DNA from 2 places in the Lentibacillus daqui genome. Region 2 is predicted to be linked to the other one. Evidence: riboswitches for the same ligand, from Rfam matches in the RefSeq annotation. Region 2 holds a riboswitch; the other holds the start of a gene.
What was found. A riboswitch is a leader RNA that binds a small molecule or an ion and turns the genes downstream of it on or off. The one in region 2 is predicted to bind FMN.
Positions count from the first base shown of each region.

Region 1 (16,180 bases), 1.7 Mb from region 2:
ACTCACTATGTTTGACACCATTATCCCTTGTTGTCACCACATTACCGTCCTCGATCGTATCCACTTTTTCAATTGCATTCAGGGAGTAGTGATCGAGAAAGTCAGGAGCAGGCTTCGTAATAAGTATATAATCTCCTTTTTCCGGCATTTTGTCTTTATCAATCGTATAACGATGACCATAGAAAATAAATGAATCCATATGTTTCGGTCGGTAAAGATGAATCTGGTTGGCACTGGTCAAGATTTGCTGCATATCCTTTAACCGATATAAGTGGACAGATTTCTTAAACATCGGTTTGACTGAATAAACCTTGTGCAATTCATTTTTGTAGAAAACAAATTGTCCCTTTCTTACCTGAAAAAGCTTCAATTCTGCAACCTCCCAAATAATAGTATAAAGTCCATAATCGTTAGTTTGGATGAATGAAGTAGATGAATCCCGGGTTTACTTTATCCGTTCATTCATAAATTACTTTCCCTTCCTATCAGCCTTGTTAAACTTAATATATGTTATTTTACGGAAAGTAAACGTATTGTACCATGTTTTTATTAGCTTAACCATAGAAAAAATATAAATAAGAACAAGGCTCCCGAATTTTACGAAGGAAGCCTTCCGTGACAACTTATGATTTTCTCCTTTGATTATGTATGAACCCCGATAATAATACGGCAAGCGTCAAAATCACCATGATGGCATACGTGAATGGCCCGTGTTCCAAATGAAGGGCATCCACCACCAGATCGTCCTCTGTAATCATCTCCCCAGCTGTCCACGCGAGAATTGCCGTACCAACGTAGGCAATCCACTTGAATCGCTCCATGACACGTACAATGATTTTGGAGCCGAAAATCATGATTGGAATACTGACTGCAACGCCAAGGGCAAGCAAGCCAAGGTGTCCCCGCGCAGCACCGGCAATTGCCACCACATTATCAAGACTCATGATCGCATCGGCAACAATAATGGTCAACACTGCTTTTCCCAAACTGTTTGCCGATGCAACATTCGTTTTTTCGTCATCATCGGCAATAACATTATAGGCAATCCACAAAAGCAACAGTCCACCAATAAAATGGACAAGTGGGACTTGCAATAAATAGACAATCACAACCGCAAACACAATCCGTAGTACGACTGCCCCAACAGTCCCCATAATAATGGCTTTGTTTTGCTTATCTTTTGGCAATCTCCTGGTGGCCATGGCAATGACGATTGCGTTATCTCCTGAAAGTATGATATCAATTGCGATAATTTTTAATAGGATCATGATCGATTCCGAGGTAATTTCCAGACCAAACAAAGTTTTGAAGCCACCCTTCTGTGCACGCTCTTTATTAGAGGATGTTCAAAAAGTCCGGTAAAAATGACATGCCCCTGCAAAAGAGGTATGCCGACGCCTGAGCGCAAAGCCCGTTTTTAGTCGGCCTTCCTTTGAAGAAGCTCGTTGGCTTGCTTTTCCGCTCCTCATGTACCTTTTATGTACACTCCGGTGCTCAAAGCTACGCCGCCTAGAACTTCTCGGTCCTTTTTATCCTCCTTTTTGAACACGCACTATTATACTATTTTTTATTGGCATATAAAAGAAGTATATCGAAAAGCTTGATCCCCATTCCTATCAACTATCCCTTCCTTCATTCGCTGTGGCTGCCTGGTTCGGGAATTAATCGCAATAATTCCGACTGCAACCAATGCCGACGCGCCGATGATAGACACAGTCAGATGCTCCCCAAGAATAAAGAATGCTGACAAAATCGTGCCAGACACCGAGGTGACAAATTTATAAATGCTAATCTTCCCTGCTTTATTAGATTGTGAATGACCCCACCTTACCATCTTGTCCAGCTGTCCCAAGCCCTTTACGCAACATATTCAGACTTGCATTGTGGTCGCGATCCATGTTTGTCCGCCCCTGCTTTTCATTGATTAACGGACAGCCTTATCCATATGCACAAATGGCAAGTCCGTATCAACTTCACCTAATACACGTTTCGTCATAAAATCGTCCCCCTTGAGCCATGTTGCAAAATCAAATACTACCGGCTCCCGGTCACCACCTAAAGCAAACCATACTTTTTGTTCTGCAGGTAAATAGCCGGACGTATGAATCGTACCTGACCAATTTTTATACTGATCGGAAAACACACCTTTGTCTGTATCATTCAGCATACGAAACGCTTGATAGGCGTCGGTTATCTCCTGTCCTTGCGATTGCATAGCCTCCAGGCGTTGATATGAATCCGTTAAATGACAGCGGTTTTCATCCTTTAACAGTTCAAAATGGTTGGTACATACATTTGACTGGCGCACCTCAACACTTCTTGGCGTTGCCTCCACAATATACGTTTCCCCGCTTTTATCCAACACGGTATAACTAAACGAATGACGGTGGGGAATTTCCTTTAGCATTGTAACTGCATCATCCACCGTTGCACAGCTTTCCAGTATGATCCGGCCAATCATATTGCAAATAAATCCGTCTCCAGGCTTTTTACGATGCATAAAATTGTAACCCATAGCAAGCCCTTTTTCATTCATCCCATCCATTCGACCGGTAATTCGCTGGGACGGACCAATAACCGCATATCCCTGATCAGCTGGTTGGAATACCATAAACCGCCCTTCATAGGTTTTTGGATGGTAATCATAATTGCGAATCAAGAAATCTTTTCCGGTAAAAATCGAACAGCCACTGCGCACATATTCCAATCGGTAGCCGCCAAATTCCTGAAGCGTGTCCTTGAGATCCCATTCCAATGCATCACGGAGTCCAAGCAGTTCATCCCAAATACCGGGAGCAAATGCTTGTATTGCCTCCTTTGTTTCCCCAATATCAATCGTGAACCGCGGCCGTCTAATCTTCCACTGTCGCTCACGATTTTTTATCGTTAACGAATCCTTTAGTAAAGTTCCTTGTTTATAACCAAACCCATAATGTGTACCGCGAAATTGAATAATATCACTAAAAATCTTCTTCACCCTTACACCCCATTTCATCACTACACCAGTTTACAAGAAACCAGGAGAAAATGAAACCAGACAGACCCCGCGTCCCACTTTGAACGGAATAAATAATACAAACGCTTAGAAATCTATGGTATCCAGACCTAAATCAATTCATAAAAATAAAGGATGCTACATATCATGCATGACCATATGTAACACCCTTTAAACAGACGCCGTACAAAGACATAACTGTAATCGTTATTCATTGCAAATTATTCCTTTACGATAATTCTTTTATATACCAAGCATCCATAGCATTATGCTCTGAACCGTCCAGTGGTCTTTCAAGTTGTTGGAAACCTAATTTAATGTAAAGGAGATTAGCTACTTTAAGCTTTTTCAATGTTTCTAAGTAACAGCATGTATAGTGTTCCTTGGCGAAATCGAGTGCTACTTTCATCAGCTCCCTCGACAGCCCCATACCCTGGGCTTCAGGTTTAATGTATAGTTTTTGCAGCTCGCAAATCCCCGTCTTAAGTCCAAATGGTGTAATTCCCACCCCACCTACTACTTCATCTTGATTATTCACCACAACCCAATACTTTGCATTTGATTGTTGCTTGTAAAATTGAGCTAGACAGCCTAGTTGAGGGTCAAAATAGGCTGTTCCTGGAATATTTAACTGAAATGATTCCAATGAACGTTTAATAATTTGCTCCATTGTTTCATTGTCTTTTTCTTCAATTTCACGAATCTGCATTATTCATCCCCCGGATAGTAATAATTTAATTATTAGGCCCTGTCCAACCTCGGTAGATTCTCCTTTTTGAACACGCACTATTAGTCATACCGTTCGCACCAATTTAAAAGGGGGTCGTTTGCATCTACTCCACCAACTCAGACAATTCCGCCCAGCGGTCCATTTTTGCTGCTAGTTGTTCTTCAGTCTGCTGTTGCTCCTCATATAATTCTTGCACCTGCTCGAGGTCGCTTCCAGCCACAGCAATTTGTTTTTCTAAATCCGCCAGTCTTGCTTCCAATGCAGCAATTTCATCCTCGATTCCTTCCCATTCGCGCTTTTCCATATAGGACAATTTTTTCTTCTTGGTCGCTGGTTTTTTCTCTTTTTTCTCTGTAACTGACTCCTTGGAATTCCCCTGATTTGCCTGTTCAGCCGCTTGCTCCAAGTATTCGGTATAGTTACCATTGTAGCGGGCAACCACTCCATTACTGCTGAATACCAATAAATGATCGACCACCCGATCCAGGAAGTAGCGATCGTGAGAAACAGTAATAACAACGCCAGGAAATTGTTCCAAATAGTCTTCCAGTACACTTAATGTTTGGGTATCCAAATCGTTCGTCGGTTCATCCAACAATAATACGTTTGGTTCGGTCATTAATACTTTTAATAAATACAGCCGCCGTTTTTCCCCGCCTGACAGTCTGCCAATATAGGTCCATTGCTCACTTCGGGAAAACAAAAATCGTTCCAGCATTTGCTCGGCGGTAATGACATCTCCATCTTTGGTATGAACTACTTCTGCAACTTCTTTGATGTAGTCAATCATCCGCATCCCATCATCAAGCTCTTCGTCGCCCTGTGTATAATAGCCCAGATTGACCGTTTCACCAATTTCGATGATTCCTTCATCAGGAGCAATCCGTTCGGCCATGATATTCAGCAGTGTTGATTTTCCAGAGCCATTAGGGCCAATAATCCCCAGCCGCTCTCCAGGCACAACAAGGTAATTAAAATCAGATAACACTGTTTTACCATCATAAGACTTGCCGATATGCTCGAGTTCCATGACTTTTTTGCCCAACCTGGTTGAACCCGCTTGGAAAGAGACATCTTGTTTAGTCGTATCAAAGGTCTTTTCCTTCATTTCCTCGACACGATCAATCCGGGCTTTTTGCTTGGTCGAACGAGCTTTGGCTCCGCGTTTTAGCCAGGCAATTTCTCTTCGGAGTGTATTCTGATGTTTTTGTTCCAGACTGTGTTCCAATGCTTCCCGTTCTGCTTTCTTTTCCAAAAATAATTCATAGTTACCGGCATACGTGTACAAATTACCTTTATTCAATTCAAAAATACGATTCGTTACCCGGTTCAGAAAATAACGGTCGTGCGTAACAAGCAATAATGCACCTTGATAACTCGCTAAAAACTTCTCCAGCCATTCAACCGTTTCATTGTCCAAATGGTTGGTCGGCTCATCCAGAATTAATAGATCTGCCGGCTGAATCAGCGCCTTGGCAATTGCGACCCGCTTTTTTTGTCCACCGGAAAGTTCACCGATATATTGATCAAATGCCGTAATCCCCAATTTGGTTAACACCGTTTCCGCCAGGGTATTGGCCTCCCAAGCGTCGAACTGATCCATTTGCTGTTGCATGGTTAATAGATTTTCCTGTGCCTTCACATTTTCCGGATCTTTTTCCAACTGCTGTAATGCTCGCTCATATCCGCGCATCACCTGCATCACTTGGGAGTCGCCGAAATAAATTTGTTCCAGCACCGTTAAATTTGGATCCAATTCCGGTTCTTGGGCCAAATATTCAATTTGATAGTCTTTCCCATGATGAATGGTTCCTTCTTCAGCTGATTCAATTCCGGCAATGACTTTTAGAAAACTGGATTTGCCTGTACCATTGACACCAATTAAACCGATGCGATCCTGATCCGCTATCGAGCAGGACACATGATTAAATAATATTTTCTCACCAAATGATTTATATAAATTTTCAATTGTAAGCATTGATTTTCACCCTAACTGCAAGCTGGCATAGTCACACTTTTTATTCTATCATAAAGTGAAATTTCATTCAGTGGGGGGTTCCTTTCCGTTTCTCCCAACTGATCTGAAGGAACACAGTCCGTCAATGCGTGATAAAAACGAAGATACAGTTAGCCTGCATCCGCACTCCTTTGTCTATTTAAACCTAACCGAAATTAAGCCTAAAATTAATCAAAGACCTCTTCTCTGTTACCAAGAAGAATGTTTGTTTCACCCCTCGGATTTACTTCCCGAGGCCAGCAGATGGGGTCAAACCACAAGCAATCTTTGCCTGTTTAAAATCCCACCACACTGTATACATAGGGGATTCCACACCTATGTAGCCTGCGCGAGGCAATCGCTTTTTAGCTTTCTTTCCGATATTAACTGCACTGTTGATATCTCTAGAAAGCGTTGTACCGCAGTTTACACATGTAAAGTTGCGAATGGATGGATCTTTTTTCTCTTTATTACCGCAGACACAACAGGTTTTGGTTGTGTCACGTTCATCAATCTTTTGATAATGCTTGCCACTTTTCGCTTGCACCCAATTTAATATACGGCGAAACTGTCCAACTGGAGTTTGATTTAACATGGCCCTTCTCATCGTCCCGTACTTTGTCACATCGGGAGTCGGAGTATAATCACCAATGTAAATGGCGTCGTAACGCTTGGAAAAATAATGCGCATAGCTAAATAACAACGTCTTCATTTGTTCTCGACGTTTTAATTGCGCCTTTTCCAAAGCATGATTGAGTCTCTTCCAACGTTTGCTCGGCTCAAAATAGGTGACGTTTGGGGTGCATACCAGCTTATTAAATTTTTCACATTTGTCCCGTTTTGATTTGATTTCATCGATTCGTTTATCCCAATACTTTAACAGTGCATTCATTGATTTCAATTCATATGATTTTCCATCACTGCCTAATCCCACCGCCAGATTCTTATGGTTGGGATCAAATACAATAAACGATTGTTCCTCCACCTTGGGGATTTCCTTGGCCTCTTCTATTGTAAAAATGGCATAATACGAATCCAGATCCTTTGTGATGCGAAGGGTTTTGATTCTCTCCGTTTCGCTTAGTTCTACCGCTTCCACAAGTCCAACTTTGATTTTGATGGTCTTCTTAGCCTTTTTATCTTTTTTCTTTAATTCCTTGTATTCTTCATCTGTTAACTTGCCAAAACTTAAGGAAAGCAGATTGGTATCCAATAATTTAAAGCCTTTTTTTGGTTCATCATAATATAGCGAAAACCACTTCTTTTTCCATGAACGATATTTTGGTTTCTCATTCATTAATTTTGGATCAAAAAATCGTTCATAGGCATCTTTTAACCGTAATGCCGTATTTTTCAATGGGGAGGAATGGACTTTAAACAAAAATGGGTTTTCCCCTTTTATTTTCGGTACTTCATTCCTCAGGTTTCTGCCGGAAAGCAGTTTTTTCTTTTTTCATTGTGATAATCTTCTTCCACTGCGTCCAGCAATTGATTGTACAGCCAGTTGCACATTCTGGATTGAGAATCGAGTAACTGCTTGTTTTCTTTTGTAACCACCAACCGTACCTTTTTATTATACGTAAGCATGGCCGTTGTCCTCGATGACCTGTTTCACCGCTTGTTGCAGTTTCTTTCGCTTGTGACTTCTGCTTCCATACAAGCGGCTGCTGAAGACAGTAATAATGGAAAGCATATCCTCGACTAACTCCTGCTCATATGTTTTATCCTCTGTATGGTTGACGATTTCAATTTTCACATGATGGAAGGCACATATTTGTTCCAACAATTCATACCCAAAACGTAGTAACCTATCCTTGTAGTTGACGACAACTTTCTCCACCTGATTGCTTTGCGCCAGCCGGATTAATTCCTTTAGCCCCTTCTTATCGTCATTCAAACCACTTCCCAGATCTTTTATAATACGAAACTGATATCCATTTGCCGAACAATACTGCGAAACGGTATGGACCTGCCTTTTTAACTCTTCCTTTTGGTTCGATGATGATACACGGCAATACCCAATAACAATTTTGTCTTGAAGTGGTTTCAAATCATGCTTGATAGCACTGAGGTCTTCTACAGCATATCTTCTATGGCCACCGGTGGTTCGAGAGGATGTTATCTTCCCCTCTTTTTCCCACCTTCTTAATGTAGTGGGATGAACACCAAGTATGCTGGATGCTTCATCGATGGTATACATGTTAGCGATCCTCCTCATTTTATTTCTACTTACAAGGTTCGACATAAAATGGGAGAATCCTGCTAAAAAGTAATTAATTTTAAATAATTTAGATTAAACTGTTTTGATACCCCGCTTTAGAAACTATCCTTCTATTTGCGCCACAAGATTCGCCATCTCAATTGCTGCCACAGCGGCATCTGCACCTTTATTACCAGCCTTGGTCCCGGCACGTTCAATCGCTTGCTCAATCGTGTCCGTAGTTAAAATTCCAAAGATAATCGGTTTGCCCGTTTCCAATGACACATTTGCAACTCCCTTAGCCGCTTCATTACAAACATAATCAAAATGGGCTGTTGACCCTCGGATGACCGCTCCTAAAGTAATGACCGTATCATAATAATTCGAATCTGCCATTTTTTTTGCAACAAGCGGGATTTCAAAGGCACCGGGTACCCAGGCAATATCCATGTTTTCTTCCAAAACGCCATGCCGCTTTAACGTGCCGATCGCTCCATCTAATAGATTACCCGTAATAAATTCGTTAAAACGTGCAATCACGATCCCAACTTTTAACTCCGTACCAACCAGACTTCCTTCGTATGTGTTACCCATTCGTTTCATCCCTTCTACATATGTTTGATACTGCATCGAGCCACTTTTTTTATCCATGCAGGCCCAATAAGTGACCCATCTTTTCCTGTTTTGTCTGCATGTATTTTTCATTTTCCACACGACGGCCGGCTTGCAACGGGATTCTTGCTTCTACCTGAACCCCATGTGCCGCTAAACACCCCATCTTCTCCGGATTATTGGTTAGTAACTCGACCCGATGCACACCCAAATCCAGTAATATTTGTGCACTTACGTCATAGTCACGTAAATCGGGGGGGAATCCAAGCTGCTCATTCGCTTCCACTGTATCCATCCCATTTTCCTGCAGTTTATAGGCCCGAAGTTTATTAAGCAGACCGATGCCCCGGCCTTCTTGTCGCATATAAACCAGAACGCCTTGCCCTGCTTCATTGATTTTGTCCAGTGCTTCATGGAGCTGGTTTCCGCAATCACAGCGAAAGGAACCGAACACATCGCCAGTCAAACATTCGGAATGGATTCGCGTTAAGATTGGCTGATCGCCGGAAATTTCCCCTTTTACCAACGCGATATGTTCTTTATCATCAAGATCGTTCGAATAACCAATCACCCGAAATTCACCAAAGTCAGTCGGAAGTGTCGCTTCAACTTCCCGTTTTACATGTTTTTCATGTTTTTTTCGATAGGTTATCAGATCAGCAATAGTAATGATTTTTAATCGGTGTTGCTCAGAGACCTTCATTAAGTCTGGCACACGAGCCATCGTTCCATCCTCTTTAATTACCTCACAAATCACACACGATGGAAATGCTCCACTCAGTTCAGCCAAATCAACAGATGCTTCGGTATGCCCTGTTCGCACCAACACTCCACCCTCCTTGGCAATCAGTGGAAAAACATGACCAGGTTGCTTGAAATCGGCAGCACTTGCATCCGGATGCAGTAATGCTTGAATCGTTTGTGACCGTTCTACTGCGCTTATCCCTGTTCTTGTATCCTTATGGTCAATGCTCACGGTAAACGCAGTACCAAACGGGTCCGTGTTTTGTTTCGCCATCATGGAAAGACCCAGCTGTTTCGCTAAATTTTCCCTCATCGTTGTACAAACGAGCCCTTTCGCATGGGTAATCATAAAATTAATCATTTGCGGTGTGGCTTTTTCAGATAATGCAACCAGATCGCCTTCATTCTCCCGGTTTTCATCATCGACAACAATAATTGGTTTCCCTTGTTTTAAATCGGCAATTGCCTCATCAATGGAATGAAACATGCTTCTCGCCCTCTTTCTTTATTTGTTGATTCCATATGTTTTGTACATATTTCGCCAGCATATCGAATTCCAAATTAACACGATCGCCCGGCTCTTTATTACCCAAAACCGTTGCAGAGACGGTATGAGGAATCAATGATAAGGTAACTACTCCATCTTCTACCGCAAAAATGGTTAAGCTAATGCCATCAACAGCAATAGATCCTTTCACAAGTACATAAGTCTCGAATTCCTTTGGGATGGCAATATCATAGTAAATTGCGTTCGCTTGTCGTTGCTTTCCAATTATTTTTCCCGTACCATCCACATGTCCGGAAACGAAATGTCCGCCTATCCGGCCATTCGCTGGCAGGGAACGCTCCAAATTAACGTGTGATCCTGATTCAAGATGTTTGAGCGAAGTTGATTTGATCGTTTCCGGCATCACATCGACTTGAAAATCAGTAGTGGTAAAATTTGTTACAGTCAGGCAAATGCCATTAACGGCAATACTATCACCAACCTGCATATTAGCCGTCACTTTTTCCGCCCCAATTGTTAGTTGAACCGCCTGATCAGTCACACGATCCATTCGCTTGATCCAGCCTTTTTCTTCAACAATTCCGGTAAACATCGTCATCATCCTTTCGTGGAACAGCAGTAATTTTGATATCCTGACCAATCGTTTCAACCTGTTTAATTTCCAACTGCAATGCATCTTTTAGTCTTGCAAATCCCATCCCGGCAAATGATATTGGCGCATCTGCACCGCCAATAAGCTGGGGCGCCATGTACAAAATGAATTGATTGATCCGTTTTGCTGTTAAAAATGAGCCATTAACGGCAGCGCCACCTTCCACCAATACAGACGAGATTTGCCTTTCTCCCAAATACCGCAGTACATCGTCAATATGTACCTGTTCACTTTCCATCGTAATGACTGTCACTTGATCATGATTGGCAAATTGTCCTATTCGCTCGCTGGTTACATCGTTTCCGGTAAAAATAAGTGTTTCTGCTTGTTGATCGGTAACCACATTGGCATCTAAAGGAGTTTTTAATGTCGTGTCCAAGATGATACGGATGGGATTATTCCCATTATTGCCAATTCTTGTGGTAAGACTCGGGTTGTCCGCCAATACCGTGTTGACACCAACAAGAATGGCATCATGATTATTCCGATACAAGTGTCCATCCCGGCGTGCTTCTTTCCCGGTAATCCATTTACTGTTACCAGTGACGGTCGCGGTTTTTCCATCTAAACTCGTGGCTGTTTTTAAGGTTACATAGGGCATCCCCGTAGTTATATAATGAAAAAACACCTGATTCACCTGCTCTGCTTCAGCTTGTAATACACCAACATCAACAGTTATTCCGGCCCGGCGCAGTTTCTCAATCCCGCTGCCGGAAACCTGTTGATTTGGATCCGCCACGGCAATAACGGTCCGGCTGATTCCTTTTTCAATAATGTAATCTGCACATGGCGGCGTCTTGCCCGTATGACTGCACGGCTCCAGTGTGACATAAATCGTCGCACCGTTTGTTTTTTCCCCAGCCATATCCAGTGCGTGGACTTCCGCATGGGCTTCACCCGCTTTCAGATGGGCACCAAAACCAACAATCGCTCCATCGTTGACCACCACCGCACCAACAGGCGGATTCGGGCTCGTTTGTCCGGTTACTGCTTTAGCAAGTTGCAATGCAAATTCCATATAATCTTTATCCTGCAAAATAACGACCTCCCCTTTTTTCAAATACAAAAAAGCCTCTGAAATCAGCTTCAGAGGCGTGTTAGGGTGAATTTTAAATAAACAAGCACATGAATCTATCATGGTATGCAAAAAATGGCAAATAGAGATCACTGGATATACCAATAACCCGCTTGCAAGCATCAACCATTTTCAATCATGCTTGTTATCTAAATTCCTTCTCCCATCCAGACTTTAACTGTCGGTTCTGGAGTTGCACCAGATCCACCGTTTGGTTTTGACAACCGTACGGGTCACGGACTTAAAGCATACGACTGCTTCTTACCGTCGGTCGGGAATTACACCCTGCCCCGAAGGAACTCGCAATATGAACTTGTATGTTATTTATAACGCAAATTTAGAGAAACTGCAAGTATTTTATATGACTGGATTTGGGAGAGGTCTAACTGGAATCGAGAGGAAGAGAAAACATCCATTCACAGTGATGCGTGAGGGAGATATTCCACACGCCGCAAAGGTTCCGTGCATGGTGTTCGTTTGCGAAGATATCCGCTACCCATATAGCAGGAATGGACATAAAAAAACACCCTATCTTTCAGCAAAATAGGGTGTTTTTGTATCTTATAATCCAAGACTTAGGTTATTTCACATTACGGATTTTGTTCACTTCATCGGCAACAAATTGTACACTTGTTCCAACGATGACCTGGATACTGTGTTTTCCTACGACGTGAATTCCCGGAACACCTGTAGACTTGATTCTATCTTGATCCACCTTATCCATATCATTTACTTCAACCCTTAGGCGAGTTGTACAATAATCAACAGCATCCACATTTTCATCGCCGCCAAGTCCTTCATAAATTTTGGCAGCCATGACAGCGTATTTGTCATCTCCGTCTGTTGAGGCAACATCCTTTTCCTCCGCTTCCTCTGCATCATCTTCGCGCCCTGGCGTTTTCAGATTAAATTTTGTGATCAAGAAACGGAACAAGAAATAGTAAATAACTGCAAAGACGAGTCCTTGAACAATGAGCATATACGGCTTGTTGGCGATTGAGTTCATAAAACTTAATGTATAATCAACAAATCCAGCGCTGAACCCAAAGCCTGATGTCCAATGAAATGTAGCTGCAATAAACAACGATAGTCCTGTTAAAAGGGCATGGACAACATACAATGCTGGAGCAAGGAACATAAACGAGAATTCAACCGGTTCAGTAACCCCGGTAAAGAAAGCTGCAAACGCCCCTGCCATCATCAAAGATGCAGCTTGTTTCTTACGCTTGGTTTTCGCAGTATGGTACATAGCCAACGCTGCAGCAGGCACACCAAACATCATGATTGGATAAAATCCTGCCTGATACATACCGGTAATGCCTTTTGTTCCCTCACTAGCCAGGAACTTGCCGATATCATTAATTCCCGCAACATCAAACCAGAATACCGAATTCAACGCATGGTGCAGACCGGTTGGAATTAATAGACGGTTAAAGAAACCATACAGACCGGCACCAACTGCTCCCAAACTACTGATAGCTTTACCAAACGCAACAAGCCAGCCGAATACAACCGGCCAAACAAAGAATAAAACCGCAGCCACCACAACCATCGCGGCTGCCGTCATAATTGGCGGGAGTCTCTTTCCACTGAAGAACGCTAACGCATCTGGCAGCTTGACACCACTAAATCGATTATACATCATGGCAGCAATGACCCCGGTTAAAATACCGATGAACACATTATCATTTTGTTCAAAGGCCGGGTTGACGTCCGCTACATCTTTTCCTAATAAATCTGCAACAGAATCAGTTGAAATCAAATTGGTGACTACCAAAAAACCGACCAGACCACTCAATGCGGCGGCACCATGTTTATCTTTGGACAATCCAATGGCAATACCGACTGCAAAAAGCATACCCAGGTTGTCTAAAATGGATGTACCTGCGTTCGACAGGAATGTACCAATGACGTTACCTTCCCAAAAACCTAAAATCCAGTTCCCGAGTCCGGCTAAAATAGCAGCTGCTGGCAAAACGGCAACCGGCAGCATGATTGACCGGCCCAGGCTCTGTAAAGCTTTCATCATAACTGTTTCCCCCTTGGAATTTCAATATAATCGCTTTCAAAAAATATATGATGGTAGTGTACTTTACATTCGTTGCATTCGTTCGATATGAAGTGTAATATAGCCAAGTTCATCTTCTGGTAAATGAATATCATGCTTTGCAGCCAAAACATCAGCAACTTTTTTTGCACATTGATAGGCAACCGGAAATTTACTTGTGATCATCTTCAGCATGTCCGCATCCATGACATGATACTGTTCCCCTTTGCCACGGTCCAGTGCAAACCGCAAATGATAAATTAAACGTTCATAGGCAATATCATTGGATTCCACGTTAATCCCCAATGTTTGGTCGATTGTTTCAATCATTTCTTTTAATATCGATGTCTGCCTGACAAGTTCATGAAGATTGCCATCCTGAAGTTTCATCGAATGAATATGCAAAGCGATAAATGCGGCCTCGTCTGGTGGCATTTCCACTTGCAGTTTATTTTTAATATGATCGATCGCCCAAAGCCCAATATGAAATTCCTTCTTATACAAGACTTTGATCTCCGGAAGTAATTTATTTTTGATCCGGATCCCTTGTTTCTCCCGGTCAAGGGCAAAAGAAATATGGTCGGTTAATCCAATAAGCACATGTTCGTTTAATTTTGTTCCCAGATATTTTTCAGCATAGTCAATAATATCCTCCGAAATGAGAAAATGTTTCTCAGGGATACGCATCAGCAGTTCCTGTAGTTTCTTATTTTCTTTTAACACAAACAGCTTTTCAATTTTAGCGGTATTGACCATATCTTTTTTATGCTTGTTATATCCGACACCACCACCGATTGCGATTGTTTCTTCGTCCCCATCCATTACGACGACGGCATTATTGTTCAGGATTTGCTTTATCCGCATTACCCCACCTCCCTTGGCAAGTGTGGTAACAAGCTAAAATAATTTTAGCTTGTTATTTTTCGGTTGACGTGATGATGACTGTTTCTCCTGCCGTACCTGTTTTAGCATCGGTCATTTGATATTCCCTTCCACTGTCTTGACTATTGGTAATAATAACAGGCGTAACGATGTTGTCAGCATGTTCCCGGATATATTCCAAATCAACTTCAAGTACTAACTGGCCAGTGGAAACCTTATCCCCCTCCTTCACTTTTGCCGTAAATCCTTCTCCTTTCAATCCGACTGTTTCCAAACCAACATGAACAAGGATTTCACTGCCATCTTCCGCCTTGATGCCAATCGCATGTTTAGTATCAGGAAATTGAATCACTGTTCCTGTGACAGGAGACATAATTTTTCCGTCTGACGGAATCAAAGCAATCCCATCACCCATCATTTTTTGGCTAAATACTGGGTCTGGCACTTCTTCTATCGGTATAATTTCACCATTCACCGGTGCCTTGATTTCGACATTTTCTGCTTGTTTCTTTTTCTTGAATAGATTAAAAGCCATGATTTATCGCTCCTTGTCCTTTTTCATGGTAGTATTTGTCTTTTTACGTGATTTTACACAGCAAAAAAGGCATAGAGGTATGAAAGGCACATTATATTGTTCCTCATTTACCACTATGCCTTATCGGATAAGTAACATGTGATCATTATTCTATTGATAGTTTTATAGTACCACCAGAGAAATAGAAATGCAATAATTATACACGTATGCCTCATATCCATGATAACTAGCAAAGATGGAAGAAACTAGCGGATTTTCCAATTTGAAAAGAGATTGTATTCTCTCGTTAACATTTATGAAATATTTCTTTGTTATACTAGCCAATATTAGACATGAATCTACTTTTGTCTACATAGAATTTTAATTTAGGAGGATAAATCTTGGCTACAAAAAATCGTATGATAAAAAAGACACTCGTTTCTACTACTTTGATGACTTCATTGGCACTCTCTCCAATGATGACAGGTAACGTTTTTGCACATGGTGCCCCGGAGGCAGATGCAAATGCTCCCTCAGCCGAAGTAGGTTCCAGTGAAAGTACAGGCGTTGGTGTTGCCATTCTTTCGCAAGGTGATCAGGGTCAGGAGGTAACCGACTTACAACAGAAACTACAGGAACAGGGTTATGACATAAATACGGACGGAGTTTATGGACCAAATACGCAACAAAAGATAATTGAATTCCAATATGACCAAGGTTGGGATGCCGATGGAGTTGTAGATACTCCAACATTGAACGCATTGAATAATGGATCGGCAGCAGGAGGAAATGCTACTGGTAATAGTAATGCACAAGTTGCTGAACCAGTTAACGTATCGGTACAATCTCAAACGGTTAATGCATCCGGTGCAAATTCCGGAGACTCTGTTTCTATCGCACAAAGCTTGGTAGGTACTCCTTATGTCTGGGGTGGCACAGATCCTAGTGGTTTTGACAGCAGTGGTTTCATTAACTATGTGTTTAAACAACAAGGTATTTCACTCAGCAGAACGCATGCAGGTATGTGGGCAAATGACGGTGTACAAGTAGACAACCCACAACCGGGAGATGTTGTTTTCTTTGAAGGAACATATGGTAGTGGCGTTTCACACAGTGGTATCTATCTTGGAAATCACCAAATGATTCACGCTGGGACAGAAGCAACTGGTGTTGAGGTTACCTCATCTGATTCATGGGATTATTATTGGGGTAAACATTACATTGG
Region 1 covers NZ_CP114176.1:2,988,693-3,004,872, forward strand. Annotated here, with positions in the region: gene O2S85_RS15095 (hypothetical protein) at 1-370, opposite strand, end outside; gene O2S85_RS15100 (TerC family protein) at 624-1,268, opposite strand; gene O2S85_RS15105 (hypothetical protein) at 1,568-1,834, opposite strand; gene O2S85_RS15110 (C45 family autoproteolytic acyltransferase/hydrolase) at 1,925-2,977, opposite strand; gene O2S85_RS15115 (GNAT family N-acetyltransferase) at 3,225-3,704, opposite strand; gene O2S85_RS15120 (ABC-F family ATP-binding cassette domain-containing protein) at 3,829-5,703, opposite strand; gene O2S85_RS15125 (RNA-guided endonuclease InsQ/TnpB family protein) at 5,966-7,102, opposite strand; gene O2S85_RS15130 (helix-turn-helix domain-containing protein) at 7,141-7,308, opposite strand; gene O2S85_RS15135 (IS607 family transposase) at 7,295-7,921, opposite strand; gene ribH (6,7-dimethyl-8-ribityllumazine synthase) at 8,045-8,515, opposite strand; gene O2S85_RS15145 (bifunctional 3,4-dihydroxy-2-butanone-4-phosphate synthase/GTP cyclohydrolase II) at 8,565-9,764, opposite strand; gene ribE (riboflavin synthase) at 9,748-10,377, opposite strand; gene ribD (bifunctional diaminohydroxyphosphoribosylaminopyrimidine deaminase/5-amino-6-(5-phosphoribosylamino)uracil reductase RibD) at 10,358-11,473, opposite strand; FMN riboswitch at 11,664-11,814, opposite strand; gene nagE (N-acetylglucosamine-specific PTS transporter subunit IIBC) at 12,093-13,541, opposite strand; gene O2S85_RS15165 (PRD domain-containing protein) at 13,605-14,423, opposite strand; gene O2S85_RS15170 (PTS sugar transporter subunit IIA) at 14,476-14,976, opposite strand; gene O2S85_RS15175 (C40 family peptidase) at 15,357-16,180, shown strand, end outside.
Region 1: it holds a riboswitch for FMN, as region 2 does, so the genes downstream of both, ribD (bifunctional diaminohydroxyphosphoribosylaminopyrimidine deaminase/5-amino-6-(5-phosphoribosylamino)uracil reductase RibD) here and O2S85_RS06765 (ECF transporter S component) in region 2, are expected to answer to the same signal.

Region 2 (16,180 bases):
AACTTGGGGCGGTGACAAAACGATGACCGCATTATTATCCGACGGTATTGATGTCGCTCTTGTCGGGTCGGAAACATCCATGTATGTCTACGGGCAAGATTCCAAGGACTATGCTGTTAACTTTGCCCAGTTAACCCAAACGGATGGAACGTTTTTAGTCGCCAAAGGAGAACATCCTGATTTTTCCTGGGATGAATTAAAGGATAGTACCTTTTTGGGTCAACGAAAAGGCGGGATGCCACAAATGGTAGGTGAATATGTGTTAAAACAACACAATATTGACCCCCACGCTGATTTGAACCTACTGCAAAATGTTGAATTCGCCAATATACCAGGTGCCTTTACCTCCGGGGATGCGGAATATGTACAGCTATTTGAACCAACCGCAAGTATTTTTGAAAAGGAAGGAAAAGGACATATCATTGGTTCCTTTGGTGAGGAGTCCGGTCATGTTCCATATACCGTGTTTATGGCAAAGCGCGGGTTTATGAATGACAACGAAGAAACAATCCAACACTTTACCAATGCCATTTACAAAGCACAACAATGGGTGCAGGAAAACAGTGCTGAAGATATTGCAAAAGTTATTCAGCCTTATTTCGAGGATACTGACTTGGATATGATTGCTTCATCTGTCGACCGATATAAAAGTCAGGGTTCCTATGCTACTGATCCTTTGCTGGAAGAAGAGGAATGGAATAATTTACAGGAGATTATGGACGAAGCGGGCGAATTACCCGATGAAGTGCCATACAAAGATCTGGTTAATACCGAATTTGCCAAAGATACGATTGGTAAATAAGGAGGTGTAAATGGTGACATTTCTTACATTGGAGCATATCTCTCACCATTATTTTTCAAAAACTGGTTATACAAAAGCATTGGATGATATTTCATTCTCCATGGAAGAAGGCGAATTTGTAGCCTTGCTCGGTCCCAGTGGTTGTGGTAAATCTACACTTCTATCGATTATTGCCGGCATCATTCAACAAACAGCCGGTGACGTTCTTTTGGAAGGAAAGCCGTTACGTCCATCAGCTATGGCTATCGGGTATATGTTGCAACAAGATTACTTATTTCCATGGAAAACCATTATTGAAAACGTCTTGATCGGGCCGAAAATTAGCCGCAAGAATACAAATGAAGCAACAGGGAAGGCATTGGATTTACTAAATGAGGTCGGATTAACAAATGTTGCTAAAAGCTATCCGACTTCTCTCTCCGGTGGAATGCGTCAACGGGTTGCCCTGGTGCGGACATTAATGACCGATCCAAAAATTTTATTACTGGATGAACCTTTTTCCGCACTCGATTATCAAACAAAACTAAAATTGGAAGATATTGTTGCTGATTTACTACGGTCATACAAAAAAACGGCTGTATTGGTAACCCACGATATCGGTGAGGCCATTTCCATGAGTGACCGAATCCTGTTAATGAGGGCAAACCCGGGAGCAGTTGCCAATGTGTTTGAAGTTCCCATTGAATTGCGTAACGAAACACCATTTTATGTTCGCCGTCACCCTAAATACCAGCCATTGTTTGATAAAATTTGGGAGGCATTAAATCAAGGGGAGACTGCCGAAAAGGAAAAGGTGGTGACGAACTACCATGCAACCTAAATCGGATCAGCAACTATTTGCCGCATATAAGAATAAGTTAAAACGTGAAAAAAAGATTGTTTTCACATGGCAACTTATTATCCTGGTTGGTTTCCTCGCGCTATGGGAGGTTGCCAGCCGATTATATTGGATTGATCCACTCTTATTTAGTTCTCCGTCAAAAGTTGTGCACCAGCTGATCAATAAGTTTGCAGATGGATCGATTCTTCCCCATATTCAGGCAACCTTAATTGAAACTGTTCTGGGATTTATCATCGGAACAATTATGGGTATACTTATTGCAACTATCCTCTGGACATCATTACGATTATCCAAAATCATGGATCCCTATTTAGTTATTATGAATGCCATGCCTAAAGTCGCCCTTGGCCCTATTATCATTGTTGCACTCGGGCCAGGATATGTATCAATCATTGCGATGGGCGCGATTATTTCTGTAATTGTCACGGCTCTTGTTGTCTACTCGGGGTTTAGGGAAGTCGATCCGAACTATGAAAAGGTATTAAAAAGTTTTGGCGCCAGTCGCTGGCAATGCTTTAAGGAGGCTATTTTTCCGGCGACCATGCCCATTATGATATCCACGTTAAAGGTCAATGTTGGTCTGTCATGGGTTGGGGTCATTGTAGGTGAATTTCTGGTCTCGAAAGAAGGGCTCGGCTATTTAATTGTCTATGGTTTCCAGGTATTCGATTTCACCCTGGTGATGTCCAGTCTGATCGTCATCGCTATTGTTGCTGGAATTATGTATAAAATTGTCGAACGGATTGAAAAATGGCTTATCAAACATACAGCTTAAAAGAGACAGTTGAAAAAAGATGCATCCAAACGAATAACGCCTGTATACCTATCAAGCGTTATTCGTTCATATATCCGCATTTTTTCGCAAATATGCAAGACAGCATGGTAATACGTCATCTTTCATAATAAAACTATATTGGGCGTTATGTTTGACATCGTCTGGAATACTGTTTAGTAATACAGGACCTTGTGTTTCATAATAAGTGTGCTGCTGTTTTAATTCCTTAATGGTTGCAAAATAAACATTTTTGATAATCGTTTCTGCTTTTCCGGCAACTAGATATTGGCCAATATAGGTCATTTTCTCGACTGTTCCGCCGGTTTCCTCCATCACTTCACGAATGGCTGCCTCTTCGGCTGTTTCCCCTTTTTCCACTTTGCCACCAGGAAATTCGTAACCCCGGTCCTTATGATTGGTCAAAAGCCAATCGTTTTTGAATTTGCAAATCACCCACACATGTTTTGGGTGTTCGGAATAAGGATGGTCCGCAAAAGAAAGTTTTACTTGATTATTGTAATAATCTCTAAAAATATTCATTGTTCAACTGCCTTCATTTCAACATTATATTCAAAATCACTAACAGTCCTAATCGACCTAACTTATGTGCCATGGCCGGTTTATTTGGACTTGTTGTTAATCAATTGTATCACACCAGGGTCGATATTTTCACATGGCTCTATCCGAATCGTGAAGAAATAGTAACTCGAATAATTATTACTATTTCACGCTGGCTTAACGGTAATAAAAAGCCCCGGCCATTCTTTCACGAAGCCGGAGCTGCTTTTATCGTATAGCAATTTAACTTGCATATACTATACCAATTGCACAGTCATTGGTACTATAAAGGTCTGTCGCCTAAAACCCCCATATCTGTTATATGCCGCTTTGTCTCCTCATTACCAAGGTCATAGATCATTTTTAATGCTTCCGTTATTCCGCTATCATAATCATCATTGGCTTGATCGTGATGATAAGGCATTATTGGTACGTGCGCCCGCCAAAACGCACCTATATCCGCATCATTCATCCCTTCCATTTTCCCCCGTAATTCCCTGGCTTCATCCTCCGTGGCATAAATGACCAATTCCTCATTGTTACCATATTTAACTGATGAAATTTCTTGACTGCCCATATTTACAAAATACTTTTTCTTTTCCATACCGCAACACCTCCTGCTATTAATGTGGCTTAACCAATAAATTTTCATGTATTAAAAAAGCAGAAGTGTTGTTTTGTAAGTAAATGAAAGATTCCTATTATCCAGGCTTACTCCAGCAACTTTTTCAATTCACCGCGGACGAGTTTGTTGGATGCATTTCTTGGCAAGGAATCCACAAAATAAATTGCCTTAGGATGCTTATATTTCGCCAGATGCTGTGCCGCATAATCCATAATCTCAGCTTCTGTAATATGTCCTTCTCTAACCACAAACGCGACAGGTACTTGCCCCCATTTGTCATCCCGTTTTCCCACGACACCAATTTCGGCCACTTGTTCCATACCAGACAGAACACTCTCAACTTCGGAAGGATAAACATTCTCACCACCGGAAATAATTAAATCATTTCTTCGGTCCACTACATATAAGAACCCATCTTCATCCAAATAGCCAAGATCTCCGGTCGCAAGCCAGCCATTACGTATCTTCTGTTCGGTTGCGGCTTCATTGTTAAAATACCCATGGGTGACCATTGGACCTTTGACATAAATTTCACCAACAGGATTGTCATCCGGATGATCAATCTGTAATTGCGCAGGAACTAATGGCTTTCCAGCTGAGCCAATCTTCTTCAATGCATCAGGAGGACTTAAGGTCACAATTTGTGATGAAGTTTCTGTCATACCGTACGATTGAAACACCGGCACAGAGGAAGCTTTTGCTTTTTCTAACAGTGGTTTTGGAGCTGGTCCGCCACCAAGCAGCATACAGCGAAATGAATCAGGATACCTTTCCCCTTCCAGCATCTTTACCAGACGTTGCAACATAACCGTAACAACCGAAACAGCAGTTACCCCTCGGTTCATGATCGCATCATGGACAATACTTTCATTAAATTTATCCATAAAGTAGACAGGCATTCCATAGATCACACTTTTTATAAAGATAGACAGCCCACTCACATGAAATATGGGTAATGTACAAAGCCATTTATCATTTTCCTGCAACCCCAAGTTTAAAACCGAACCAATGGCACTCCACCAGTGGTTCCCATATGTATGCATGACACCTTTGGGGAAGCCGGTTGTACCTGATGTGTAAATGATCGTAAATGTATCATCTAAATCAAGCTCCGTTGCAAGGTTAACAGTGGCCTCCGGTAGTTCATCAATTTCCGCAAATGTTTTTGTTGGTACGGAAAATGCTTTCTGTTTTGTTTCAGCTAAATACTCAAGACTTGTTAATACAAGCGTTACCGCGGCATCATCCAATTGAAATGCTAATTCATCTGCAGTTAGACGGGTATTAAGCATAACGGAAACAGCGCCGAGATAACTTAATGCGTGGAGTGCAACAACCATTTTGGTATTATTGTTTGATAAAATTGCTACATGTGATCCCCGTTTAACCCCGGCATGTGCCAGTTGCTTGGCAAAACGTTGACTTTGTTCTTTCAATTGTCGAAAAGTTATTGTATCCCCATTTACTCGTTCGATAGCTGTTTGATCTGGTGCAATATTAGCTTGTTTTGTTAACCAATGTGGGATTGTTTCACTCATACATTAACCACCTTTGTTCAAGGATGTTCAAAAAGTCCAGTAAAATCACCTTTTTTAACGTCTCTATTTTACCGGAAAACCTTTGCCAACAATTGGCAAAGGTTTTCTATACCATTTTCTAAAATTAAGGAAAACGTGGAAATTGATCCCAATCCGGTTTCCTTTTTTCTTTAAATGCATCGCGACCTTCTTTTGCCTCATCGGTTGTATAATAAAGCAGAGTCGCGTCTCCACCCATTTGCTGCAGGCCAGCGAGACCATCTGTTGCAGCATTGAACGATGCTTTCATAAAGCGCAGTGCAGTTGGTGATTTTTCAAGAATTTCCTGACACCACTGCAATGTTTCGGATTCCAATTCTTCCAATGGTACGACCTTGTTAACCATGCCCATTTCATATGCTTCTTCTGCACTATATTGACGGCATAAATACCAAATTTCTCTTGCACGTTTTTGACCGACCATACTTGCCAGTAGTCCGGCACCATAACCGGCGTCAAAGCTGCCTACTTTAGGACCTGTTTGACCAAATCTGGCATTGTCAGCAGCAATGGTCAAATCGCAGCATATATGCAGAACGTGTCCGCCGCCAATCGCATATCCGGCTACCATCGCAATAACCGGTTTCGGAATCGTCCGCATTAACCGTTGTAAATCAAGAACATTTAGGCGTGGTACCTGGTCCTCGCCAACATATCCACCATGTCCGCGAACAGTCTGGTCACCGCCAGAACAAAATGCCTTATCCCCTGCACCGGTTAAAATGATGACACCAATTGATGAATCATCGCGGGCATCTGCAAACGCATCAATCATTTCATTCACTGTTAATGGTGTAAATGCATTGTGAACGCGCGGGCGGTTCATCGTTACTTTTGCGACACCATTATATTTTTCATAGATTATTTCTTTGTACTCTTTTGCTTGTTCCCATTGTACAGTCATGAATTTTCCTCCTTATATTTTTGCTATGATATGTAATTGTTAACGGCTCGTGGTTAACAAAAACTCCACTACTATTTTACCAAAAAAATCAGCTTGTTCCACGTGAATTGCATGTCCAGCTTGTTCAGCAATGACTAAATGGGCATTTTCCATTAGTTGTTCCATCCGCCGATTTAATTTGACAAACTTATCATCCTTGGCTCCTGCCAGCAATAAAACGGGAATGGATAGGTCATGAAGACGATCCCACCAGGACATTTGAGCGCCTGTTCCCATCAAACGAAGCGATTGGGCAAGGCCTGTTTTGTTCTGAGCAAGTCGTTCATTTCGTATTTTCTGTCTCACTTCTACCGGCAGATTTTTTTGCGTTTGAAAAAGTGGAATGTCCTCCCAAAAGTCGACGAATTTCGCGACACCTTCCTGCTCTATTTTTTCGGCCAACTGTTCATCACGGGTGATTCGTGCTTGCCGTTCGCTCTCGGTTGCCAGTCCTGGGGAAGTACTCTCCAACACAAGGGACTTAACCAGTTCCGGATACAGCATCGCAAACGATAGTGCTGTACGCCCCCCCATAGAGTACCCGATAAGCCGGATATCCGTTAACTCTAGCATTGAAAATAAGGCAAATAAGTCGCTGCAACACGTTTCCATGGAACGACCGGTTGCCATTTCGGTTTTTCCATGTCCTGGTAAATCAACGATCAGTACCTGAAATTCTTGCGCTAGGTTTTCGACAAACGGCTCCCATGTCGCTGAACTGCCGGTAAAACCATGCAACAATACAACCGTCGGCCCTTCACCCGTTAATTCATACCAATATGCTGCATCATTGATTGTATAGTACATACCATCATTCCTCATGATCATGAAGGATTTCAGTTTCAATGGCTTGCCATCTCTCACGGTGCCATTGCCTATTTTGCTCCCGATCCGTGTTCACTTCAATAACGGCCAGGCCTTTTTCCTGATAACTCTTCTCAAGTGCTCTTTGCAAATCGGTTTGTTGCGTTACCTGACAATAGTTCCCGCCATACATCTTGATGGCATGTTCAAATTCAATATCAACCGGGGTACCGAATAACGCTTCAAAATGATCTGGATGATTTACTTGTGGTAAAAAAGAAAAAATACCGCCACCATTATTATTGATCAATAAAATGGTAATGTTTACATGATATTGTTTGGCAGCAAGCAAGCCATTTAGATCATGGAAAAACGACAAATCTCCGAGCAATAGTGTAACTGGTGAACCATTGACTGCAGCAGCACCAAGCCCGCTTGACACCACGCCATCAATACCGTTTGCACCGCGATTTGCCAATACCCGGAGCTGTTTTGCCGTCGTCAGAAAAAATGTATCAACATCCCGAATCGCCATGCTATTGCCAACATACACCGTGTTGTTTTCCGGTAATACATCAAATAAACAACGAACGGCCTCCCCTTCTGTTAAACGTCCATTTGTCTTTGCCTGTAAATGCTTCTTGGTTATTTGGTTCATCTTCTCCCATTGCGCGAACCATGTTGCGTCCCGATCTCGATCCTCTAAAGCCAGTAGTAAATCTTCACACAGCAATGCCGGATCAGCATAAATAAATTCGGTCCTGTTCCCCGCTGGCTCCCGATGGCCCATATGTTCTTCGATGACAAATTGCTCCGCATCGTGGTGTTCCTTTGCATAAAATAAATAGGCTTTGGATACCGGCATCGCACCAAAGCGAATAATGTAGTCAGGTTTCAGTTGTTTACGTATGGTGTCATTGCGTAAAAATGCATCGTAGCCTTCAATCACATGTTTTTTACTGTGCATTCCAGATCTTAGTCCAGATAGTGGATCGGCTATAATAGGCATCTTCAATAATGATGCAAGGTGCACAATTCGCTCGGGTAAATCCTCCCGATCTTGCGGACCGCAAACAATAACGCCTTTCCCCTTTCCTTTGAGCCTGTTGCATAACGCTTGTATTTGCTCTGAGTCGAGGCGTTTTTTTCCGTCTGATACGGCATGATAACGTGTTGTTTGGCTTCCCCATAAATCCTTAATCTCAAAATCAGGAATCAGTGGTTCACGTAAAGGGAAATTCAAATGAACCGGACCACTATTCCCTTCCGTTGCCATATGGACAGCACGTGATGCTTTACTACGAACGTAAGCAAGCATGGTTTGGTCTGCTTCTGGTAACGCCATTTCATTAAACCACTTCACATAATCCCCGTACAATTTTAGCTGTTCGATTGCCTGCGGTGCACCAACATCCCTTAATTCGTGTGGTCGATCAGCAGTAAGAACAACCAGTGGTACCCGACTATAATGTGCCTCCACAATCGCCGGAAAATAATTAGCAGCTGCCGTTCCCGACGTACAAACAATAACAACCGGCCGCTTGTTTTTCTTGGCCATACCAAGCGCAAAAAAGGCAGCAGAACGTTCGTCAATAATCACCCATTGCCTGATATCCGGATGTTCCATGAATGTCATAGCCAGTGGTGTCGAACGCGAACCAGGTGAAATGACTACCTCTGTTAAACCACTCTTTGCCAATTCATCGACAAAATTCGCAATATAGCGTGTTAGTGTCTCTGTATGTTCCATCAAGATCCCCCCAATACGGAAAGCATTGGTGTGAATTTAATTAACGTTTCTTCATACTCCGCTTCCGGGTCCGAATCTTTAACAACACCGCATCCAGCAAAAATTGATGCCTCATTGCCCTGAACAAGACCTGATCTAATTGCGACTGCAAATTCCCCATTTCGATTGCTGTCCAGCCAGCCGACAGGGGCACCATACCAACCACGTTCCAGTAATTCGTGTTCCCGGATAAATGTCAATGATTTTTCCCTTGGCACTCCACCTAATGCTGGTGTCGGATGAAGTGCTTTTACAATTTCAAAGATGCTGTGTCCCTGTTTCAAGGTTGCTTTTACAGGTGTGTACAGATGTTGCAAATTTTTCAGCGGATAGATAACCGGGTTGTTTGGAATATCGACCCTTGAACAATATGGTTTTATCGCATTTCCAATCATTTTTACGACAAAATCATGCTCCTCACGATTTTTCGTATCTTGAAGCAATGTCCTGCCAATCTCTTTGTCTTGTACTGGTGTTGTCCCTCGTGGTGCAGTGCCGGCCAGACAGGTGGAAAGCAACTGCTCTTGTTCCAGCTTGACCAGCCTTTCAGGCGTTGCCCCAACAAAACAATCATCACCATGTTCGAAAGCAAAGACATAACTGTTTGTTTGCGATGATAACAACTTGTCTAGTACAGGGGTGACCTCTACCTGTTTGGAAAAAGTTAAGCGCATTTCCCGGGCAAGCACAATTTTTTCAGCATGTTGTTGCTTAATTTCTTCCGTTGCTTGTCTCACCTGTTCCTTCCATTGCTGCGGAGCTATTTCCTCCCTTTTCAACAGGGTTGCTTCATCCGGGAATGGTTTAGTGTAATGGAGCAGGTTTTTTTCCGTTTCCTCTAGCATTTGTGCAAGTGTACGGGGACTATCATTCATCGTCACAAACGTGTTTATTGTTACATAGCTGGCTTGTTTTGTTTGCACCAATGTATACCGCGGAACTTGGAATTCACTATTTCTAAACTTGTCCCATAGTCCTGTTGTTTGCTTTTTCGGGTCAAAACACATGCCACCAAGTGCAACCAGCCCCGTACCTGGCACCTGATATGGGTTATGAACAGTAGCATTAGCCGTTAGTTCATTCCATTGCTGTTCTATATCTTTTAACCGATTTTCACCGGCGACGAGCGGATAAACAGTACCAATCCCGACTAAATAAAAGGCATCCGCTGTACTCGCCCAAAATGTCCGATTCATATCACACGTTTTGGCCGCTTCAAAAAATTGGAGCGGATTCACTTGATCTATCTTTTTGGTAAAACTGACAAGCTGCTTTGACTTTGTTTCATTTGCATGGTGAATTGCCTCATCCAACACAACTTCCAGCAGCTTTTCCTTCGTTTCAATCATTACTTGTTACCTCCGTTAAACGAACAATCATCACAACTATCCTCTCTATTTTATTCTCTTTTTATCCTTTTCACAAGGAATGGACTGTTTTAACCTATATTGATGATTGACACCCTATGACGATTTGCCTAAACTAAAGATGATATTGCCGTTGTAGGAGGACTTATATTATGCAAACATCTGATCAAACGAATATAAAACACGTCTTAAATGAAAAGAAAGGGATGCATATCTGGTGGCGTCTATTACGGCCGCATACACTGACAGCCTCCTTTATTCCTGTTTTTGTCGGAACCATGCTTGCTTATATTGATGGTTCGATAAGTATTTCATTGTTTATCGCGATGCTGATTGCTTCAATGTTGATTCAGTCAGCAACCAATATGTTCAATGAATACTACGATTTTGCTCGTGGACTGGATAACGAGGAGTCGGTAGGCATCGGCGGAACTATTGTACGCGATGGGATATCAGCGAAAACAGTATTACGGATGGCCTTATCATTTTTTGGGATCGCCATGTTGCTCGGCGTATACATTTGTATGGTATCAAGCTGGTGGATCGCAGTCATTGGTTTAGGCTGCATGCTTTTCGGTTATTTATATACTGGCGGACCATTACCAATCGCCTATACACCACTTGGCGAGTTATTTTCCGGATTCCTAATGGGCACTGTTATCATCGGAATCAGCTATTTCATTCAAACGTTGACCATAACAGCTTCAACCGTTTTAATATCGATTCCGGTTGCTATCCTTATTGGTTGTATTATGATGTCCAATAATATCCGGGATCTTGATGGGGACAAAGAGAATGGACGAAAAACCATTGCGATCCTGCTGGGAAGAAAGAATGCAATCCGCTTTTTAGGCTTCTTGTTTGTCGTTGCATTTGGATTGACTGCCTATTACATTATTGATGGATTATTACCCGTTTGGTCAATCATTGCGTTTTTCAGTGGCATCAAGGCAATCGATGTAATCAAGAAATTCCAGGGAAAATCCAAACCAATTGAAATGTTGCCGGCAATGGTAGCTACCGGAAAGACAAATACCATTTATGGATTGTTATTAGGGGTTTCGTTACTGTTAAGCAAAATATTTTAATTGAAAAGAGGGCAGCTATGGATTTTTCGCAAACATTAATCGATACGCTTGGGATGAAAGTGATAACACTTGAAAAAAATCTTGTGATCATGACCATGCCAGTTGACTATCGCACACACCAGCCAGCAGGATTTTTGCACGGTGGAGCAAACGTCGCCCTGGCTGAAACTGCTGCTAGTGCAGGTGCCTTTCTTCATGTTGATGGAGAACAATACAATGTATTTGGGATTGAAATTAATGCCAACCATATTAGGAGTAAACGTGAAGGCACAGTGACCGCTAAGGCTGTTCCCAAACATATTGGAAAAACAACTATGGTATGGGAAATTAATATCACAGATGAAGATGAAAAACTTATATGTATTTCTCGCTGCACCATTGGAATCGTCCCTAAGAAGAAAGGTGATGAACATGGGAAATCATACAAATCTGAGTGAAGAACAACTTTACTTTTTTAAAAATCAATTATTGGCAATGAAAAATGAATTGATTGCAAATAAGAAAAAGTACGAAGATCAAAGCCCAAATAATACGATCAGTGAATTGGCCGACTATGATAACCATCCTGCAGAAATGGCAACAGAACAATTTGAACAAGAGCGAGAAGCGGGATTTGAGCAAATGCGACGAGATCACCTGCAAGAGATTAATGATGCCTTGGCCCGCATTGAAAACGGTACTTATGGAGTCAGTGAATTATCTGGCAAACCTATCCCAATAGAACGTTTGGAAGCAAACCCAACTGCCAGGTATCTGGTAGAAGAGGAGTAACTGTTCAAAACGACTGCCTGAAAATGGAGGTAGTCGTTTTTTTTGGTTTAAACAAACTGTCCCTCTACTGCAAAAAAATAAAACAAACTACTTTTCAAATGAGTAAAATCATTGTATACTATATGCAACAATTACATATCGATTCCATCTTCGGGGCAGGGTGCAATTCCCGACCGACGGTAAGAAGCAGGTATATATGCTTTAAGTCCGTGACCCACCTGAGCAGATGTTCAGTGGTTGACCTGGTGTAAATCCGGGACCGACAGTTATAGTCTGGATGGGAGAAGATGTCGAGCCGTTTTCCTTGTGTAGAACATTACACATGTTTATTTCTGTTATAATAAAACACCCTAAAGCCCCGATTAGGCGCTTTAGGGTGTTTTTTGTGTCAAAACGAAAACGGACAGTTCCTTCATCAACGAGATGGGAATCGATAACAGATGAAGGAGGATACGATGATGCAAACAAAAAATCAATCATCATCACAATTGCTTAAACTGATTATTCTGGCCTTATTGGGAACGATCTCCCTTTTATTGCTTTTCCTGAATTTCCCGCTGCCATTTTTACCGGGGTATTTAAAGATTGATTTTAGCGAAGTACCGGCCTTAATTGCTGCACTTATTTTTTCACCAGTGGCTGGAGTTATTGTAGAAGCGATTAAGAATTTACTCTACCTGGTCGTTGGTGGCGGTGAACCTGTTGGCGTTACAGCAAATTTTATTGCAGGTGTTCTGTTTATTGTTCCGACTGCCATCCTTTACCATAAATATAAAGGAGTGAAGAGCATTATCTCGGGACTTGTTGCCGGAACATTGATTTCTGCAATTGCCATGAGTGTTTTAAATTATCTTGTCATTTTGCCTGTTTATGCCTGGTTTATGGGAATGGAAGATATGAAAATCGAAAGTGTTAAACGGTTCACAGCCATGTTCCTGGTTTTTCCATTTAATGTGATTAAAGGTGTCATTATTGGCTTATTATTTGTTCCATTGTTTGTCAAATTAAGAAGCTGGATCGAGCAAAAACAAACGAAGATGATATAAAAAACGTGTCAAATAAAGCGTGTAAAGGAACGATTTGTTCTTCTGCACGCTTTCCTTTTTCCATTCACCCGGAAGCACTTTTGTTTACGGATGCAGGTTTGTTGGGTACATTTAATGTAAATGAGCAAAGGAGTTGGAGTTGTTATGGTAGATTTAAATCAATGGTATGAACAGGGAATGTCACCAGATACATACATTGAATCCATGGAAAAACACAAGGAAAATCTATTACACATTTTTGATCATTTCACTGTTCCGGATGAGGATGAGGTATTTTTTGAAAAGCTAGCCGATAAAAATCTGCGTGTGATCGTTTTAACTGAAGATTGGTGCGGCGATGCGATGCTTAATGTGCCCATTTTATTAAGGCTTGCAGAAAAAACAAAAACACCAGTTAAAATCCTGCTGCGTGATCAGAATCTGGAACTGATGGATCAATATTTAACGAACGGGAAGTCAAGATCCATTCCCATTTTTATTTTTATTGATGAACAAGGAAATCAAGTTGCCAAATGGGGGCCACGGGCGGACAAAATTCAGCAATTTGTTGATCAGGCACGCGAACAATTACCAGACAAAGATGCCTCTAATTACCAGGAAAAATTTAACGAGATGCTATTATTTATGACCAAAACATATCGTGACAATTCCGATTTTTGGGATGATGTTTATTTCAGTCTGAAACAAACATTGCAATCCACTGTAAACTCACGCTAGTACAGATGAGTTTTCATTTTCACCTTGTATAAGCCTTGATGTTGTATGTCCATAATGGAAATATACTAATCTAATTTGGGGATATCAGGTGAAGATATGAATATCGAGCAGTTAAAACATATTTATTTCCGACTGCCTGTTTTTGTCAGGTTATTATTAACAATTTTTTTCGTCATGATTGTCTTCGGGATTGTCATTCATTTTGTGGAGCCGGAACAATTCCCTTCCATATTTATCGGCGTTTGGTGGGCGTTTGTTACCGGAGCAACGGTGGGCTATGGCGATGTCGTTCCAGTAACAACAATTGGAAGGGTGATTGGCATTCTGTTAATTCTGTCAGGTGGTGGACTGCTTACTTTCTATATTACCCATATTTCGGCGGCAACCATTCAGCATGAACAAGATTTGTCCAAGGGAAAGGTTGCATTTAAAGCACAACATCACGTCATCTTTGTCGGCTGGAATGAACGGACAAGGCGATTAATCCATTTGACCAAAGAAAATCATCCCATGCTGGAAATTGTTCTCATTGACCGGACATTAACAAATTTACCTTACAAACAGCTTCCAGTCCATTTTGTCCATGGTGATGCAACTGAAGATGTCACCCTTCATCAAGCAAATATCAAAGTTGCCAAAAGCGTGATCATTGCTGCCGATCACACCAAAAAAGAACGACAGGCTGATCATCATACCATTCTAACCACAGTCGCAGTGCGTGGTAATAATCACGATGTACCAATTATTGCTGAGATTCTCTCCAAAAGCCAGATTGAAAATGCTATTCGTGCTGGTGCGTCGACAATTATTCGTTCAAATGATTTTATGAGTGTGCTGTTGTACCATGAATTATTTAACCGAAAAGAAACGGAGCCATATGAAACTATTCTACATTTGTTATCGAGCCAGCATTTTGATCAGGTTAACTTGCCGGAAACACTTATCGGTAAATCCTATCAGCAAGCAATCGGTTACTTTCTCGTTGATGGACAGATGGCACTTGGGATCATTCGCAAGCAAAAATGGCAGATCAATCCCCCTGCCAATCTCAAATTACATCAAGGAGACATCGTATTAACAATGGCCGGTCAAAAATAGTTCACTCCCCCCTCCCCTTATTTTTTTTGCCAGGAAACACAATGTATGCTAAAATATGTTATTGTGTAAAAAAACTGAGAGAAAAGATATAGGAGTTGTTCAGCATGATAGACAAGTTTGAAAGCGGGCAAATATTACAGGGAAAAGTGACCGGGATACAGCCATATGGTGCATTTGTAGCGTTAGACGATGAAACACAGGGACTTGTTCATATTTCGGAAGTGACACACGGATTTGTTAAAGATATTCATGACTATTTGACAGTAGGTGATGACGTAACTGTCAAAGTATTGCATGTTGATGTGGATAATAATAAAGTATCCTTATCCATCCGGGCAACTGAAGAGGCTCCTCAAAAAGAAGACAAACCGAAAAAACCGATCAAAGAGCAGCCTAGTACAGAACAGGACAATACTACTGGCGGATTTAACACGCTAAAAGACAAGCTGCAAGAATGGATCAAACAATCAGAAGAACACGAAGGCACTTTAAAGAAATAATAACACAAAGACAGATTTCGATAACAATACGGAGTCTGTCTTTTTTAATTACATATTCTTGCTTTACACACTTCTTTTCGATAAAGTTATGATGAGTAATCACAAGGAGGAAGACTATGACACATGTGACGTTTTCATATGAAAAAGCTCTATCATTTATGAAGGAGGATGAATTGGAAAATTTAGTCCCCTTCGTAGCGTCTGCCCACCATGCGATACATAATCAAACAGGGGCAGGTAATGATTTTCTCGGATGGGTTGATTTACCAGAAAACTATGACAAAGTGGAGTTTTCCCGGATAAAGACCGCTGCTGATCAAATTAAGCAAGACTCCGACATTCTGCTTGTGATCGGTATTGGTGGGTCTTACCTAGGGGCCCGGGCTGCAATTGAAATGCTCAACCATTCATTTCGACATATGTTACCGAGTCAGCAGCAGCCACAAATCATTTTCGTTGGTCACCATTTAAGCTCAACATATATACAAGAGCTATTCGATGTCCTTGAGGGAAAGGACGTATCAATCAATGTCATATCCAAGAGTGGTACAACAACCGAACCGGCGATTGCTTTTCGCATTTTCCGAAACTATTTGGAAGAACGCTATGGCAAGGAAGAAGCAAAAAAACGCATCTATGCCACAACAGATAAAGCAAAAGGCGCTTTAAAGACCCTGGCCAATAATGAAGGTTATGAAACGTTTGTTATTCCAGATGATATTGGCGGGCGCTACTCTGTTTTAACCGCTGTCGGTTTATTGCCGATTGCAGTTAGTGGCGTGTCAATCGATACAATGATGGATGGTGCCAAAGCAGCACGTAATGATCTGAGTGAATCTGAACTTGATAAGAATCCGGCATATCAGTATGCTGCCGTCC
Region 2 covers NZ_CP114176.1:1,331,841-1,348,020, reverse strand. Annotated here, with positions in the region: gene O2S85_RS06830 (ABC transporter substrate-binding protein) at 1-802, shown strand, start outside; gene O2S85_RS06825 (ABC transporter ATP-binding protein) at 816-1,622, shown strand; gene O2S85_RS06820 (ABC transporter permease) at 1,612-2,418, shown strand; gene ytkD (RNA deprotection pyrophosphohydrolase) at 2,485-2,958, opposite strand; gene O2S85_RS06810 (hydrolase) at 3,260-3,580, opposite strand; gene O2S85_RS06805 (o-succinylbenzoate--CoA ligase) at 3,688-5,139, opposite strand; gene menB (1,4-dihydroxy-2-naphthoyl-CoA synthase) at 5,264-6,082, opposite strand; gene menH (2-succinyl-6-hydroxy-2,4-cyclohexadiene-1-carboxylate synthase) at 6,122-6,943, opposite strand; gene menD (2-succinyl-5-enolpyruvyl-6-hydroxy-3-cyclohexene-1-carboxylic-acid synthase) at 6,933-8,675, opposite strand; gene O2S85_RS06785 (isochorismate synthase) at 8,675-10,063, opposite strand; gene O2S85_RS06780 (1,4-dihydroxy-2-naphthoate polyprenyltransferase) at 10,234-11,169, shown strand; gene O2S85_RS06775 (hotdog fold thioesterase) at 11,187-11,606, shown strand; gene O2S85_RS06770 (TraR/DksA C4-type zinc finger protein) at 11,581-11,940, shown strand; FMN riboswitch at 12,083-12,233, shown strand; gene O2S85_RS06765 (ECF transporter S component) at 12,399-12,986, shown strand; gene O2S85_RS06760 (thioredoxin family protein) at 13,131-13,703, shown strand; gene O2S85_RS06755 (potassium channel family protein) at 13,800-14,801, shown strand; gene yugI (S1 domain-containing post-transcriptional regulator GSP13) at 14,906-15,301, shown strand; gene O2S85_RS06745 (glucose-6-phosphate isomerase) at 15,418-16,180, shown strand, end outside.